DNA from 4 places in the Methylobacterium synurae genome. Region 1 is predicted to be linked to each of the others. Evidence: predicted binding sites of a transcription regulator. Region 1 holds the regulator's gene; each other region holds the start of a gene.

Evidence for each region. The regulator PhoB, encoded in region 1, activates phosphate uptake and scavenging genes when phosphate is short. The targets are predictions, from matches to a motif close to TGTCATNNANCTGTCAT.
Region 2: HBB12_RS22065 (calcineurin-like phosphoesterase C-terminal domain-containing protein) is a predicted target of PhoB. The motif match lies at 1,354-1,370, and genes of this name have one in related genera.
Region 3: HBB12_RS22655 (ExeM/NucH family extracellular endonuclease) is a predicted target of PhoB. The motif match lies at 1,079-1,095, and genes of this name have one in related genera.
Region 4: HBB12_RS03960 (YdcH family protein) is a predicted target of PhoB. The motif match lies at 2,105-2,121, and genes of this name have one in related genera.

What each region holds. Positions count from the first base shown of each region.
Region 1 is NZ_JAAQRC020000001.1:6,218,815-6,222,018, reverse strand. It holds gene pstB (phosphate ABC transporter ATP-binding protein PstB) at 1-381, shown strand, start outside; gene phoU (phosphate signaling complex protein PhoU) at 464-1,183, shown strand; gene phoB (phosphate regulon transcriptional regulator PhoB) at 1,250-1,951, shown strand; gene HBB12_RS28485 (acyl-CoA synthetase) at 2,532-3,204, opposite strand, start outside.
Region 2 is NZ_JAAQRC020000001.1:4,789,412-4,792,615, reverse strand. It holds gene HBB12_RS22070 (methyl-accepting chemotaxis protein) at 1-1,331, shown strand, start outside; gene HBB12_RS22065 (calcineurin-like phosphoesterase C-terminal domain-containing protein) at 1,455-3,204, shown strand, end outside.
Region 3 is NZ_JAAQRC020000001.1:4,940,260-4,943,463, reverse strand. It holds gene HBB12_RS22665 (TRAP transporter substrate-binding protein) at 1-781, shown strand, start outside; gene HBB12_RS22660 (hypothetical protein) at 811-1,056, opposite strand; gene HBB12_RS22655 (ExeM/NucH family extracellular endonuclease) at 1,291-3,204, shown strand, end outside.
Region 4 is NZ_JAAQRC020000001.1:873,166-876,369, forward strand. It holds gene HBB12_RS03945 (5-(carboxyamino)imidazole ribonucleotide synthase) at 1-1,065, opposite strand, end outside; gene purE (5-(carboxyamino)imidazole ribonucleotide mutase) at 1,062-1,559, opposite strand; gene HBB12_RS03955 (YdcH family protein) at 1,677-1,895, opposite strand; gene HBB12_RS03960 (YdcH family protein) at 2,136-2,321, shown strand.

The DNA.
Region 1 (3,204 bases):
GAGGCCCTGCGCAAGGGCGCCCTCTGGGACGAGGTCAAGGACAAGCTCAAGCAGTCCGGCATGGGCCTGTCCGGCGGCCAGCAGCAGCGCCTCTGCATCGCCCGCACGGTGGCGCAGCGCCCGGAGGTGATCCTGTTCGACGAGCCGACCTCGGCCCTCGACCCGATCTCGACCGGCCGCATCGAGGAACTGATCGAGCAGCTGCGGGGCGAGTTCACCATCGCCATCGTCACCCACAACATGCAGCAGGCGGCGCGCATCTCGCAGTTCACCGCCTTCATGTATCTCGGCGAGCTGATCGAGTTCGGGCCGACCAACCGGCTGTTCATGAACCCGTCGAAGCGCCAGACCCAGGACTACATCACCGGCCGGTTCGGCTGAGGCCTGACGCGATCATCCGCCGGCCCGGTCTGCCGGGCCGGCACAAGCCTACGCTCCACCTCCGCGCGAGGAGCCAGATCCCATGTCGAGCCACATCGTCACCTCCTACGATCAGGAGTTGCAGAACCTGCGGCGCAGCATCGCCGAGATGGGCGGCATCGCCGAAAAGATGGTGGCCGATTCCGGCCAAGCGCTCCTGCGCCGCGACGCCGCCCTCGCCCAGGCGGTGATCGCCACCGACCAGCGTCTCGACGGGCTGCAGCGCGAGATCGAGGAGAAGGCCATCCTCCTCATCGCCCGCCGTCAGCCGCTCGCGGTCGACCTGCGCGAGACGATCTCGGCGATCCGCGTCTCGGGCGACCTCGAACGCATCGGGGATCTGGCCAAGAACGTCGCCAAGCGCGTCGTCGCCATCGCCGACCAGGTCCAGCTGCAGAAGATCGTCGTCGGCGTGGAGCACATGAACGAGCTGGTCCAGGAGCAGCTCAAGGACGTGCTCGACGCCTACGCCACCCAGGACACCGTCGCGGCCCTCGACGTCTGGGCCCGGGACGGCGGCATCGACGCGCTCTACACCTCGCTGTTCCGCGAACTCCTGACCTACATGATGGAGGATCCGCGCAACATCACGTTCTGCACGCACCTGCTGTTCTGCGCCAAGAACGTCGAGCGCATCGGCGACCACACCACCAACATCGCCGAGACCATCCACTACCTCGCCACCGGCGAGACCCTGCCGACCGAGCGTCCGAAGAACGACCGTTCGAGCTTCGCCACCCTCGACACCCCGCCCGAGGCTTGAGGGCGACGCCCGTCCGGGCCTTGCGGCCCGGCGGGCCTTTACCCCCGCCCCGCCTGAGTGCCCCCGATGAGTACCCGCATCCTGATCGTCGAGGACGAGGAAGCCCTCACCCTCCTCCTGCGCTACAACCTCGAGGCCGAGGGCTTCGAGGTCGACGCCGTCGCCCGGGGCGACGAGGCGGATATCCGCCTGCGCGAGCAGGTGCCGGACCTCGTCCTCCTCGACTGGATGATGCCGGGCCTGTCCGGCATCGAACTGTGCCGGCGCATCCGCGCCCGCCGCGAGACCGAGCGGCTGCCGGTGATCATGCTGACGGCCCGCGGCGAGGAGGGCGACCGGGTGCGGGGCCTCGCCACCGGTGCCGACGACTACATCGTCAAGCCGTTCTCGGTGCCGGAACTGCTGGCGCGGGTGCGGGCGCTCCTGCGGCGGGCCAAGCCCGCCCACGTCGCCGACCTCCTGATCGCCGGCGACATCGAGCTCGACCGGGTCAGCCACCGCGTCCGCCGCGACGGTCGCGAGCTGCATCTCGGCCCGACCGAGTTCAAGCTGCTCGAATTCCTGATGCAGAGCCCCGGCCGGGTGTTCTCCCGCGAGCAGCTGCTCGACGGCGTATGGGGCCACGACGTCTACATCGACGAGCGCACCGTCGACGTGCATATCGGCCGCCTGCGCAAGGCGATCAACCGCGGCCGCGACAGCGACCCGATCCGCACCGTGCGGGGCTCGGGCTACTCGTTCGACGAGATGTTCGCGCCGGAGGCGTGATACGGTCTTCGTGTGAACTGTTCGCGGCAAGAAGAGCGCAAGTTCCCCCTCCCCCCTCTGCGGGCTAGCGGATTCACACTTCTCCTTCGTGAGCTAACCCTCTGTAAATATGCGCGCTTTCCCCTCCCCCTTGTGGGGAGGGGTTAGGGATGGGGGTGGTGCCGGAGTAGCCTCGCGCTCTACGCGGCACCACCCCCACCTCCAACTCCTCCCCACAACTTGCAGCGATTCCGGGCAAGCCCGGGATCGCCGGGGGGAGGAGAGGCGCGCGACCTTCACCGGAGAAGCTCTCGAACCGAGAAGTGTGAACACGCTAGCCTCTGCGGGGGAGGGTGGCCTGCGGAGCAGGCCGGGAGAGGGGCAGCGCGACGCTGATTCAGAGGGCGCCAGTCAGAACGGTTCCGCCTCATCCGGAAGCGTGGTTCCCCTCTCCCGCCCGGCGCCGCCGGGCACCCTCCCCCGCAGAGGGGGGAGGGTTCAAGACCAGCGATACTTTCTTTCCCCGGACAGCCCTGCATCCACGGCGAAGAGGGGGATCCCGCCCTTTATTGCGGCCGGAACAGTTCAGGTCGAACCCGTCTCACAACGCCTTCGCCATCTCCCGCAGCACGAATTTCTGCACCTTGCCGGTCGAGGTCTTCGGCAGTTCCGTGAAGACGACGTGCCTGGGCACCTTGAAGCCGGCCAGCGACTGGCGGCACCAGCCGATCAGCTCCTCGGCCGAGACCATCTCGGAGCCTTTCAGTTCGACGAAGGCGCACGGCGTCTCGCCCCATTTCTCGTCGGGCTTGGCGACCACGGCGGCGGCGGCCACCGCCGGGTGCTTGAACAGGGCCTCCTCGACCTCGATCGACGAGATGTTCTCGCCCCCTGAGATGATGATGTCCTTCGAGCGATCCTTGAGCTGGATGTAGCCGTCCGGGTGCTTCACCCCGAGATCGCCCGAATGGAACCAGCCGCCCGCGAAGGCGGCCTCGGTGGCTGTCGGGTTCTTGAGGTAGCCGCGCATCACCACGTTGCCGCGGAACATCACTTCGCCCAGCGTCTCGCCGTCGGCGGGCACCGGCTGCATCGTCTCGGGATCGAGCACGTCCAGCGCCTCGAGCGGCGGGTAGCGCACGCCCTGGCGCGCCTTGCGGGCGGCCTGCTCGTCCTTGCCCAAGGCGTTCCAGTCGGCGTGCCACTCGTTCACCACCGCCGGGCCGTAGGTCTCGGTCAGCCCGTAGACGTGGGTGACGTCGAATCCCGCCTCC
Region 2 (3,204 bases), 1.4 Mb from region 1:
AGGCGCGCAACTTCTCGGCCACCGCCAAGGAGGAGCGCCGCGCCCTGGCCGAGGCCCTGGGCGCGGGCCGGCCGGTCGGCATCTCGATCCAGGACCTGCGCCGTCGCGACACCGACAACCAGGGCACCATCGTCGATCTCGCCAACGTCGCGCTCGACGTGATGGTCGAGCGGGCGCGGGAACTCGAGGACGAGGCCGGCCGGATGGTGATCCGCAACGGCGCGATCCTCGCCGCCGCCCTGGCCCTGTCGATCTTCGGCCTCGTCTGCGTGGTCCGCGGCGTGCTGCAGCCGATCCGGGCGATGACCCGCGGCATGGGCGAGCTGGCCGCCGGCCGGCTCGACGTCGCGGTGCCCGGGCTCGGGCGTCGCGACGAGATCGGCGAGATGGCCGAGGCCATGCGGGTGTTCAAGGACGCGATGAGTCAGGCCCGCCGCCTCGAGGCCGAGACCGCGCAGGCGCGCCTCTCGGCGGAGACGCAGAGGCTCGCCGGGATGCGCGAGATGGCCGACAGCTTCGAGGCGACGATCGGCGGCGTGGTCGACACGGTGTCGTCCTCGGCGGTCCAGCTGCAGGCGACCGCCCGGTCGATGAATGCGGCGGCGACCCGCACGACGAACGAGTCCGGCGCCGCCTCGGGCGGTGCCCGGGAGGTGTCCGGGCATGTCGGCGGTGTCGCCGACGCCGCCGGCCGGCTCGGCGAATCCGTCGCCGAGATCGGGCGCCGGGCCTCCGCCTCGGCGGACCTCGCCCGGACCGCGACCGACGAGGCCGGCCGCACGGCCGAGCTGGTGCAGGAACTGAACGGTGCGGTGGGCAAGATCGGCGATGTCGTCGGCATCATCGCCACCATCGCCAGCCAGACCAACCTGCTGGCGCTCAACGCCACGATCGAGGCGGCCCGGGCCGGGGAGGCGGGGCGGGGCTTCTCGGTCGTCGCCGCAGAGGTGAAGGAACTCGCCAACCAGACCGCCAAGGCCACCGACGAAATCTCCTCGCAGATCGCCCGGATCCAGGGCTCGACCGCGCAGGCGGTGTCGGCGATCGGCGGCTTCGACGCGCGGATCCGCGAGATCAGCACCGTGACGCGTTCGATCGCCGCCGCGGTCGAGGCGCAGGGCGTCGCCACGCGCGACATCGTGCACAACGCCTCGCACGCGGCGACGGGAGCCCGCAGGGTGACCGAGACGATCGACGGCGTCGCCGGTACGGCGGGCGAGACCGGCGCCGCCGCCGACCAGGTGCTCGCCGCGGCCTCGGCCCTGTCGCACCAGTCCGAGGACCTGCGCCGGGGCGTCTCCCGCTTCCTGGAGCGCGTGCGGGCCGCCTGAGCCGGCAGAACGACCGCGAGGCCGTCACCGAACCGTCAAGGAGGCGTGATTGCCTCGGCACAGATCAACGCGCAGCCCCTATCCGCCCCGGCGGGTGGGGCTGCCGGGAGGACGAGGGCCGCGATGACGGATCACACCACCCTGACCCGGCGTACCACCCTGGCCGGGGCGACGGCCCTGGCGCTCGCTCCCCTCGCGGCCTTGGCACAGGGCGCTCCGGGTGCGGGGCCGGGACACGCGCAAGGCGAGGGACGAGCGCCCGCACAGGTCGCCGGCATCGTCTACGAGGATCGCGGGGCCAAGGGCCGGCGCGGGCCCGACGATCCGGGGCTGCCCGACGTGCTGGTCTCGAACGGCCGCGAGGTGGCCCGCACCGACGCGCAGGGACGCTACACCCTGCCGGTCGGCGACGAGGTGGTGATCTTCGTCGTCAAGCCGACCGGTTTCGCCCTGCCGCCGGGGCCCGACGGGCTGCCGCATTTCTCGTACCTGCACCAGCCGGCCGGCACCCCGGCGGATCTCTCGCTCCGCTATCCCGGCATCGCGCCGACCGGACCGCTGCCGTCATCCGTCGATTTCGGCCTGGTGCGCCGCCCGGAAAGCGGCGACTTCGACGTCGTGCTGTTCACCGATCCCCAGCCGGAAAGCCACGCCGAGCTGACCTTCGTGCGCGACACCGCCATCGCCCGGGTGCTCGGCCTGCGGGGCGAGTTCGGCAAGGTGGCGTTCGGAATGACGACGGGCGACGTGTTGTTCGACGATCTCTCGCTCTATCCGCGCCAGAACCGGCTCATCGCGCAGGTGGGCGTGCCGTGGTTCCACATCGGCGGCAACCATGACCTCAACTTCGAGGCGCCGGACGCCCGCCATTCGCGCGAGACCTTCAAGCGCAGCTTCGGCGCGCCGTACTACGCGCTGGAACACGGCGGCGTGCTGTTCCTGATGCTCGACAACGTCCATTATCTCGGGGCCGCCACCGCGACGGCGGGCCGGGGCGGGCGCTACGAGGGCCGGATCGGCGAGCGTCAGCTCGCCTTCGTGGAGAACCTGCTGGCGCAGGTGCCGAAGGACCGCCTGGTGGTGGTGGCGATGCACATCCCGCTCGCCAGCGATCTCGGGCCGGACGATCCCGGCATCGGCACCGCCGACCGGGCGCAGCTGCTGCGGCTGCTGGCCGGGCGGCCGTCCTTCAGCGTCTCGGGCCACACCCACACCACCGAGCACCACTACCTCGGGTCGGACGGCCGGCCCGGCGCCCCGGGCGACGACGCCCACCATCACCATGTGCTCACCGCCGTCTCGGGCTCGTGGTGGAGCGGTCCGCCGGACCGGCGCGGCATCGCCACCGCCGACAGCCGCGACGGCACGCCGCACGGATTCCACGTGCTCGGCATCACCGGCGGCCGGCACTACACCACCCGCTACGTCCCGGCGAGCGACGATGCCGGCCGCCAGATGCGGATCGTGCTGGAGAGCCAGTTCCACGCCGACGACCTCGCCCGCCTGCCCGATACGCGGCTCTACGAATTGCTCGGCGCGACGATTCCGGCCGAGAGCGCCGGTGCGACGAACGTGGTGGTCAACCTGTTCGACGGCGGGCCGCGCAGTCGGGTGACATTCCGCATCGGCGATCGTCCGCTCGTGCCGATGACGCGGGTGCGCCGGCCGGACCCGTTCGTCGCCGCCCTCTATGCCCGCAACGCGGCGACCAGGAAGTCCTGGGTGAAGGCCGAGCCGTGCTCGCATCTCTGGGTGGCGCGGCTGCCGCGGGACCTCGCGGCCGGCACCCACCGCCTCACCGTCGAGGCGACCGACGAGTACGGCCGCGCGCATCGCGACGCGCTGGTGCTCGAAGTGCTGGACGGGGCGGCGA
Region 3 (3,204 bases), 1.3 Mb from region 1:
GGAGGTCGAGGCGCTGCAGCTCGGTGCGGTGCAGATGCTGGCGCCGTCGCTGGCGAAGTTCGGGCCGCTCGGCGCCAAGGAGTTCGAGGTCTTCGACCTGCCCTACATCCTGCCCGACAAGGCGGCCCTGCGCCGGGTCACCGACGGGGCGCTCGGCAAGCGCCTGTTCGACAAGCTGCAATCGAAGGGCATCACCGGGCTCGCCTATTGGGACAACGGCTTCAAGGTGATGAGCGCCAACAAGCCGCTGCGGATGCCGGCGGATTTCCGCGGCCTGAAGATGCGGATCCAGTCCTCGAAGGTGCTGGAGGCGCAGTTCCGCGCGCTCGGTGCGATCCCGCAGGTGATGGCCTTCTCGGAGGTCTACCAAGGCATGCAGACCGGCGTGGTCGACGGCTCGGAGAACACGCCTTCGAACATGTTCACCCAGAAGCACCACGAGGTGCAGAAATACATCACGCTGTCCGATCACGGCTATATCGGCTACGCAGTGATCACCAACAAGAAGTTCTGGGACGGGCTGCCGTCCGAGATCCGGACCGAGCTCGACAAGGCGATGACGGAGGCGACCGCCTACGCCAACCAGGTCGCCGACAAGGACAATGCCGACGCCCTCGACGAGATGAAGAAGTCCGGTCGGACTACCTTCATCGAACTCACTCCCGACGAGAAGGCGGCGTGGAAGGCGGCCCTGGAGCCGGTCACCGCCGACATGGCGAAGCGCGTCGGCAAGGACGTGATCGAGGAATTCCAGAAGGAAGCCAAGGGCGGGACGCAGTAGAACCCTCCGGCCGGCTTTTCTAGGGCGCTTCACGACCGCTTTGCAATCGCGACGATCTCTAGATTCTTGATTTTGCGGCATTGTCTACGACGAAACGGCATCCATTTCGTCGGAAAATGCTCCAAGGCGATCGCGCCCCGTCGTCGAGAGATCGACGGCGGGGCTTTTTCGTGCCGCGTTGCCGTCGCGAACGACGGATCGTCGAAAAGATAGTTTGCCGGGAAACGATACGACCATCGCCCGTCGCCGCGGAGAGGCGACAGGCTGGCCTTCACGGCCCGGCAACCTTCACAGCACTGTCGCAAAACACTCATACAGAACGAACACAGTCCGAAACATGCTGTAACAAGGCAGCCTCGCCGACCGGTCCGATACGTCGAACGTTCGCCGCGAGCCCGGTGCCGCTTGCGCGCTTTCCCTCCCCGATAAGCCCTAACAGCCTCGCGCTGACGGGTGGTGCCGCCTCGGGCGCCGCCGCTCCTCGTGCGCGCCCGGAGACACTGGAATCCATGGCCACGACGCTTGCCGCCGGCGACATCGCCATCGTCGGCTACGACGCCACCAACCCGGACGATTTCGCCTTCGTGGTGTTGCGCGACGTCGAGGCCGGAACGGCCATCAGCTTCACCGATAACGGCTGGAGCTCCAGCACCGGCGCCTTCCGCACCGGCGAGGGCACCTACACCTACACGGCGCCCTCGGCGCTCGCCGCCGGCACGGTGATCCGCCCGACCACCGACAGCGCCGCCGGCGGCACCAACTCGCCGGTCTTCACGGCGCAGAACTTCGCGCTCAACGCCTCGGGCGACCAGATCCTGGCCTATCAGGGCGCGGCCGCGAGCCCGACCTTCCTGTACGCGATCAACTTCGCCGATGGCGGCACCACGTTTGCCGGCAACGCCACCAGCGCCGGCACCTCGGCCCTGCCGCCGGGCCTGACGCTGGGCCAGAGCGCCGTTGCGCTCCCCTCCGCCAACGGTCGCTATGCCGGCCCGACCTCGGGCACCCGCGACCAGATCCTGGCCTCCATCGGCACGACCTCGTCCTGGACCCAGAACACCACCACCCGGGTCGGCGACGCCGCCTACGCTCCCTTCACGGTGACCGCGGCGCAATCCCTGCCGACCCTGTCGATCGACGACGTCCAGGCGAGCGAGGGCGATGCAGGCACCAAGCAGCTCACCTTCACGGTGTCGCTCAGCGCGGCGGCGCCCGCCGGCGGCGTGACCTTCGACATCGCCACCGCCGACGGCACGGCCACGGCCGGCAGCGACTACACCGCCCGCAGCCTCACCCGCCAGACCATCGCGGCCGGCGAGACCCGCGCGACCTTCGCGGTCGACATCACCGGCGACACGGTGGTCGAGCCGACGGAAACCTTCACGGTGAGCGTCGCGAACGTCTCGGGCGCCACGGTGGCGAAGGGCCAGGGCACCGGAACGATCCTCAACGACGATACCGGCACCCGGATCGGCGGCACGGCGATCTACGACGCCGCGCCCTCGCTCCAGGGCCTGTCGGGCGCGACCGCCACGACCCCGCCGAGCGCCACCAACGCGCTCCAGCTCGTGCGGCTCGGCGCCTACGCCACCACCAACGATCCGGCGACGACGGTCGCGCCGAACGCCGAGGTGGTGGCCTACGATGCGACCACCAGCCGGCTCTACGTCCAGAACACCAACGAGAACCGCATCGAGATCGTGGCGCTCGACGCCGCCGGCTCCCTCGCCAAGACCGGCGAGATCCTGCTCTCTGGCCTCGAGCAATACGGCGCGGTGAACTCGGTCGCGGTCTTCAACGGCCTCGTGGCGGTGGCCTACGCCAATGCGACCGGGGACGCGCCGGGCCGCGTCGCGCTGTTCAACGCCGACGGCACGCTGCTGCGCTCGCTCACCGTCGGGGTCGGTCCCGACCAGCTGGTGTTCACCCGCGACGGCACCCGCCTCCTCGTCGCCAACGAGGGCGAGCAGGCGAGCGCCGCCAGCAACCCGGTCGGGGGCGTCTCGATCATCGACGTCTCGGGCGGCGCGGCCAGTGCCTCGGTCGCCACGACCGTCGGGTTCACCGGGCTCGACGGCGCCGAGGCGACCTTGCGCGCCCGCGGCCTCGCGATCACGCCCGGCAAGGCCGCGTCCGCCGACATCGAGCCCGAATACATCGCGATCTCGCCCGACAACCGCTTCGCCTACGTCACCCTCCAGGAGGTGAACGGTGTCGCGGTGATCGACCTCACCAATCCCGGCACGGCGCCGATCGCGATCCAGCCGCTCGGCGCGGTCGATCATTCGCTGCCCGGCAACGAGTTCGACGCCTCCGACCGCGACGGGCCGGGCGGCACCGCCTCGATCCGGATCGCCGCGACGCCCGCCGGCACGCCGATCCTCGGCCTGCTCCAGCCCGACAGCATCGCGTCGTTCACCACT
Region 4 (3,204 bases), 5.3 Mb from region 1:
GCGGCCGGGGCGAGCCTCGCCCTTGCCGTAGAGGTGGAGATGGCGGCCCGGCTCGGCGAGGATCCGGGTCCAGTCGTCGGCCTCGGCCCCGATCAGGTTCAGCATCTCGACGCTCGTGCCGGTGAGCGATGCGCTGCCGAGGGGCCAGCCGCAGATCGCCCGGACGTGCTGGGCGAATTGCGAGGTCTCGGCTCCCTCGATGGTCCAGTGGCCGGAATTGTGCACCCGCGGGGCGATCTCGTTGACCACCACGCTCGCCCGGCCGTCGGCGCCGCGCACCAGGAACATCTCGACCGCCAGCACGCCGACATAGCCGAGCGCGTCGGCGATCCTGCGGGCGATCTCGACCGCTTCCGCGGCGGTCTCGGGCGCCATGCCGGGGGCCGGCACCACCGTGCGGGCGAGGATGTGGTGGCGGTGCTCGTTGGCGCACGGGCTGTAGGCCGAGAAGCGCCCTTCCGCGTTGCGGGCGGCGACCACCGACACCTCGGCCTCGAACGGCACGAAGCCTTCGAGGATGCAGGGCTGGTCGCGCAGGGACGCCATCACGGCGGCGGGATCGGCGACCGCCTCGCGCAGCATCACCTGCCCCTTGCCGTCATAGCCGAAGCGCCGGGTCTTCAGCACCGCCGGCAGGCCGATCTCCCTGATCGCCTCGGCGAGGCCCGCCGCGTCGTCCACCGCCCGGAACGGCGCCACCGGGATGCCGAGGCCGGCGACGAAGCTTTTTTCCGTCAGCCGATCCTGGGTGGTGGCGAGCGCCGAGGCGCTCGGATGCAGCGGCCGGCGCGCCGCCAGGATCTCGGCCGCGGCACTCGGAATGTTCTCGAACTCGTACGTCACCACGTCGACGGAATCGGCGAAGGCCCGGAGCGCCGCCGCGTCGTCGTAAGCCGCGATCGTGCGCCGTCCCGCCACCTCGAAGGCCGGGCTGTCGGGATCGGGGCAGTAGATATGGCATTTCAGCCCGTACTGCGCCGCCGCGACCGCGATCATGCGGCCGAGCTGGCCGCCGCCGATGATTCCGATGGTCGCGCCCGGCGCGATGGGGGGCGTGATGCTCACGGGGCGCTCGTATCCGGGTGTTCGGCCACCGCGGCGCTCTGGCGGGCGCGCCAGGCGTCGAGCCGGCCGGCGAGGTCGTCGTCGGTCAGGGCGAGGACGGCAGCGGCCAGCAGGGCGGCGTTGACGGCGCCGGCCCGGCCGATCGCCAGCGTGCCGACCGGGATGCCGGCCGGCATCTGCACGATCGACAGGAGGCTGTCCTGGCCCGACAGCGCCTTCGATTCGACCGGCACGCCGAAGACCGGCAGCGGCGTCATCGCGGCCGCCATGCCGGGCAGGTGGGCGGCGCCGCCGGCGCCGGCGATCACCACCCGGAAGCCCGCGGCCTTGGCGCCCTTGGCGAAGGCGACCAGGCGGTCGGGGGTGCGGTGGGCCGAGACGATGCGGGCCTCGTAGGGAATGCCGAGCGCATCGAGCGTCTCGGCGGCGTGGCGCATCGTGGCCCAGTCCGACTGGCTGCCCATGATCACCGCGACGGGGGGCGATGCCGCCATCGTCAAGCGCATCCTCCAGAAAGCGCTGCCAGGCCGCGAGCGGGCCGCAGCCGATCCTGTCGCAGTAGCGACGCATTTGCATTCGTGCAAGCCGAGTGCAAATGCCCGGCCGACCCGTCAGGCGATGATGTCCGGGGTCAGCTGGTCCTCCAGGAACGAGATGCGGTCGCGAAGCGCCAGCTTGCGCTTCTTGAGCCGCTGGAGCTGCAGGCGGTCGCCGGCCATGACCCCGGACAGGGCCTCGATCGCGTCGTCGAGGTCGCGATGCTCCTCCCGGAGCCGCGCCAGCTCGGTCTCGAATTCCTCCGTCGATTCCGCACTCAACTCGAACGCCATCGCCGCCCCAAGTTCTGGAGATATGCCCCTGGAAATATGCGGCGAAGCATGAACCAGGCCCCTGCCTCCGGCAAGGGCGTCGCGAGTGTGTCGGCAGGGTTGTGCAGCCCCTCCTTGGCCGGGCTCCTTGGCCGGGTGCTGCGGTGCACATTACGCAAATGCAATACGGAATGCCTTAGACATCGGCCGCGGGCTGTGGCAGGCTCCGTGTGTCACCTACATGACAGGAGGCAATGGCTGATGTCGCTGAACACGCATCTCTCCGAGCTTGAGCGTAAGCACGAATCGTTGGAGCGCGAGATCCAGGACGCAATCACCCACCTCTCCACAGACGACTTGCGAGTTGTAGAACTCAAGCGGCGAAAGCTTCACCTGAAGGATGAGATCAGTCGCCTGCGGACGACGTCCACCCGCGTGATGCACTAGCCCGGAAAAATTCTCCAGCGCCGCCGCGCCAGCGTTCGACGCGGCGGCCCCTGACTGGAGGACATTCGCCTAGCCCCGGCACCGTCGGAGCCGCCCGACCCGGGCGATTGAAGTCTTCCTTCTTTCTTGTCCTTCTCCGTCGCTATTTCGACGCACCATTTCTTAGATGGGACTGCAAGATTTCGTTTTTAACTGCAGGTTGCCTCGCCTTGCCGGCCGATGTGTCCGGTAGACCTTTCGCATCGACTCGACGACGCCCAGACCTGCAGCAAGCTCTCGGGCCGCGGTCGAGGGATCCTTTTTGGCCTGTTTTGCATCGGCGTGACGGCTATCGCGCCAGAATCCTCCCCCTACGAAACTCTGGCTTGCCCGAGTTTCGCATCCCTGTGCCCAAATCAGGCAAGTCCGGTTTGGGAGGGGGGAGGGTGCCCCTCGGATGCGGGGCGGGACGGGGGGCGACGCTTCCGGAGAGGTCGCGACATTCAAGGGCACGTCTGGATCAGCGCCGCGCTGCCCCACTCCCGGCCCTACTGACGCGGGGGTCGCCCTCCCCCGCAGATGCTGGCTGATTCACACTTTTCCTCTGAGGTCTAACTATCTGTCAGTATATGCGCCTCCCCTCCCCACAGGGGGAGGCGCACTATCTTCAAAGGAAGAAGCACCGGACCGAGATGTGTGAATGCAATAGCCCGCAAAGGGGGAGGGTTGCTGAGCGGCGTCTGTCGACATGCACCAAGTTACCTTCTGGTGCCATGAGCCCTGATGTTCGTCCATTCGCGGGCTGACCCCTCTCCAGCCGCTCGCGAAGCGACCGGACGATCGCGGAGTCGACAAAGCGGGCAAGCGGATTGCACCATCCCGCACAAGCGGTGATTCGGAATCC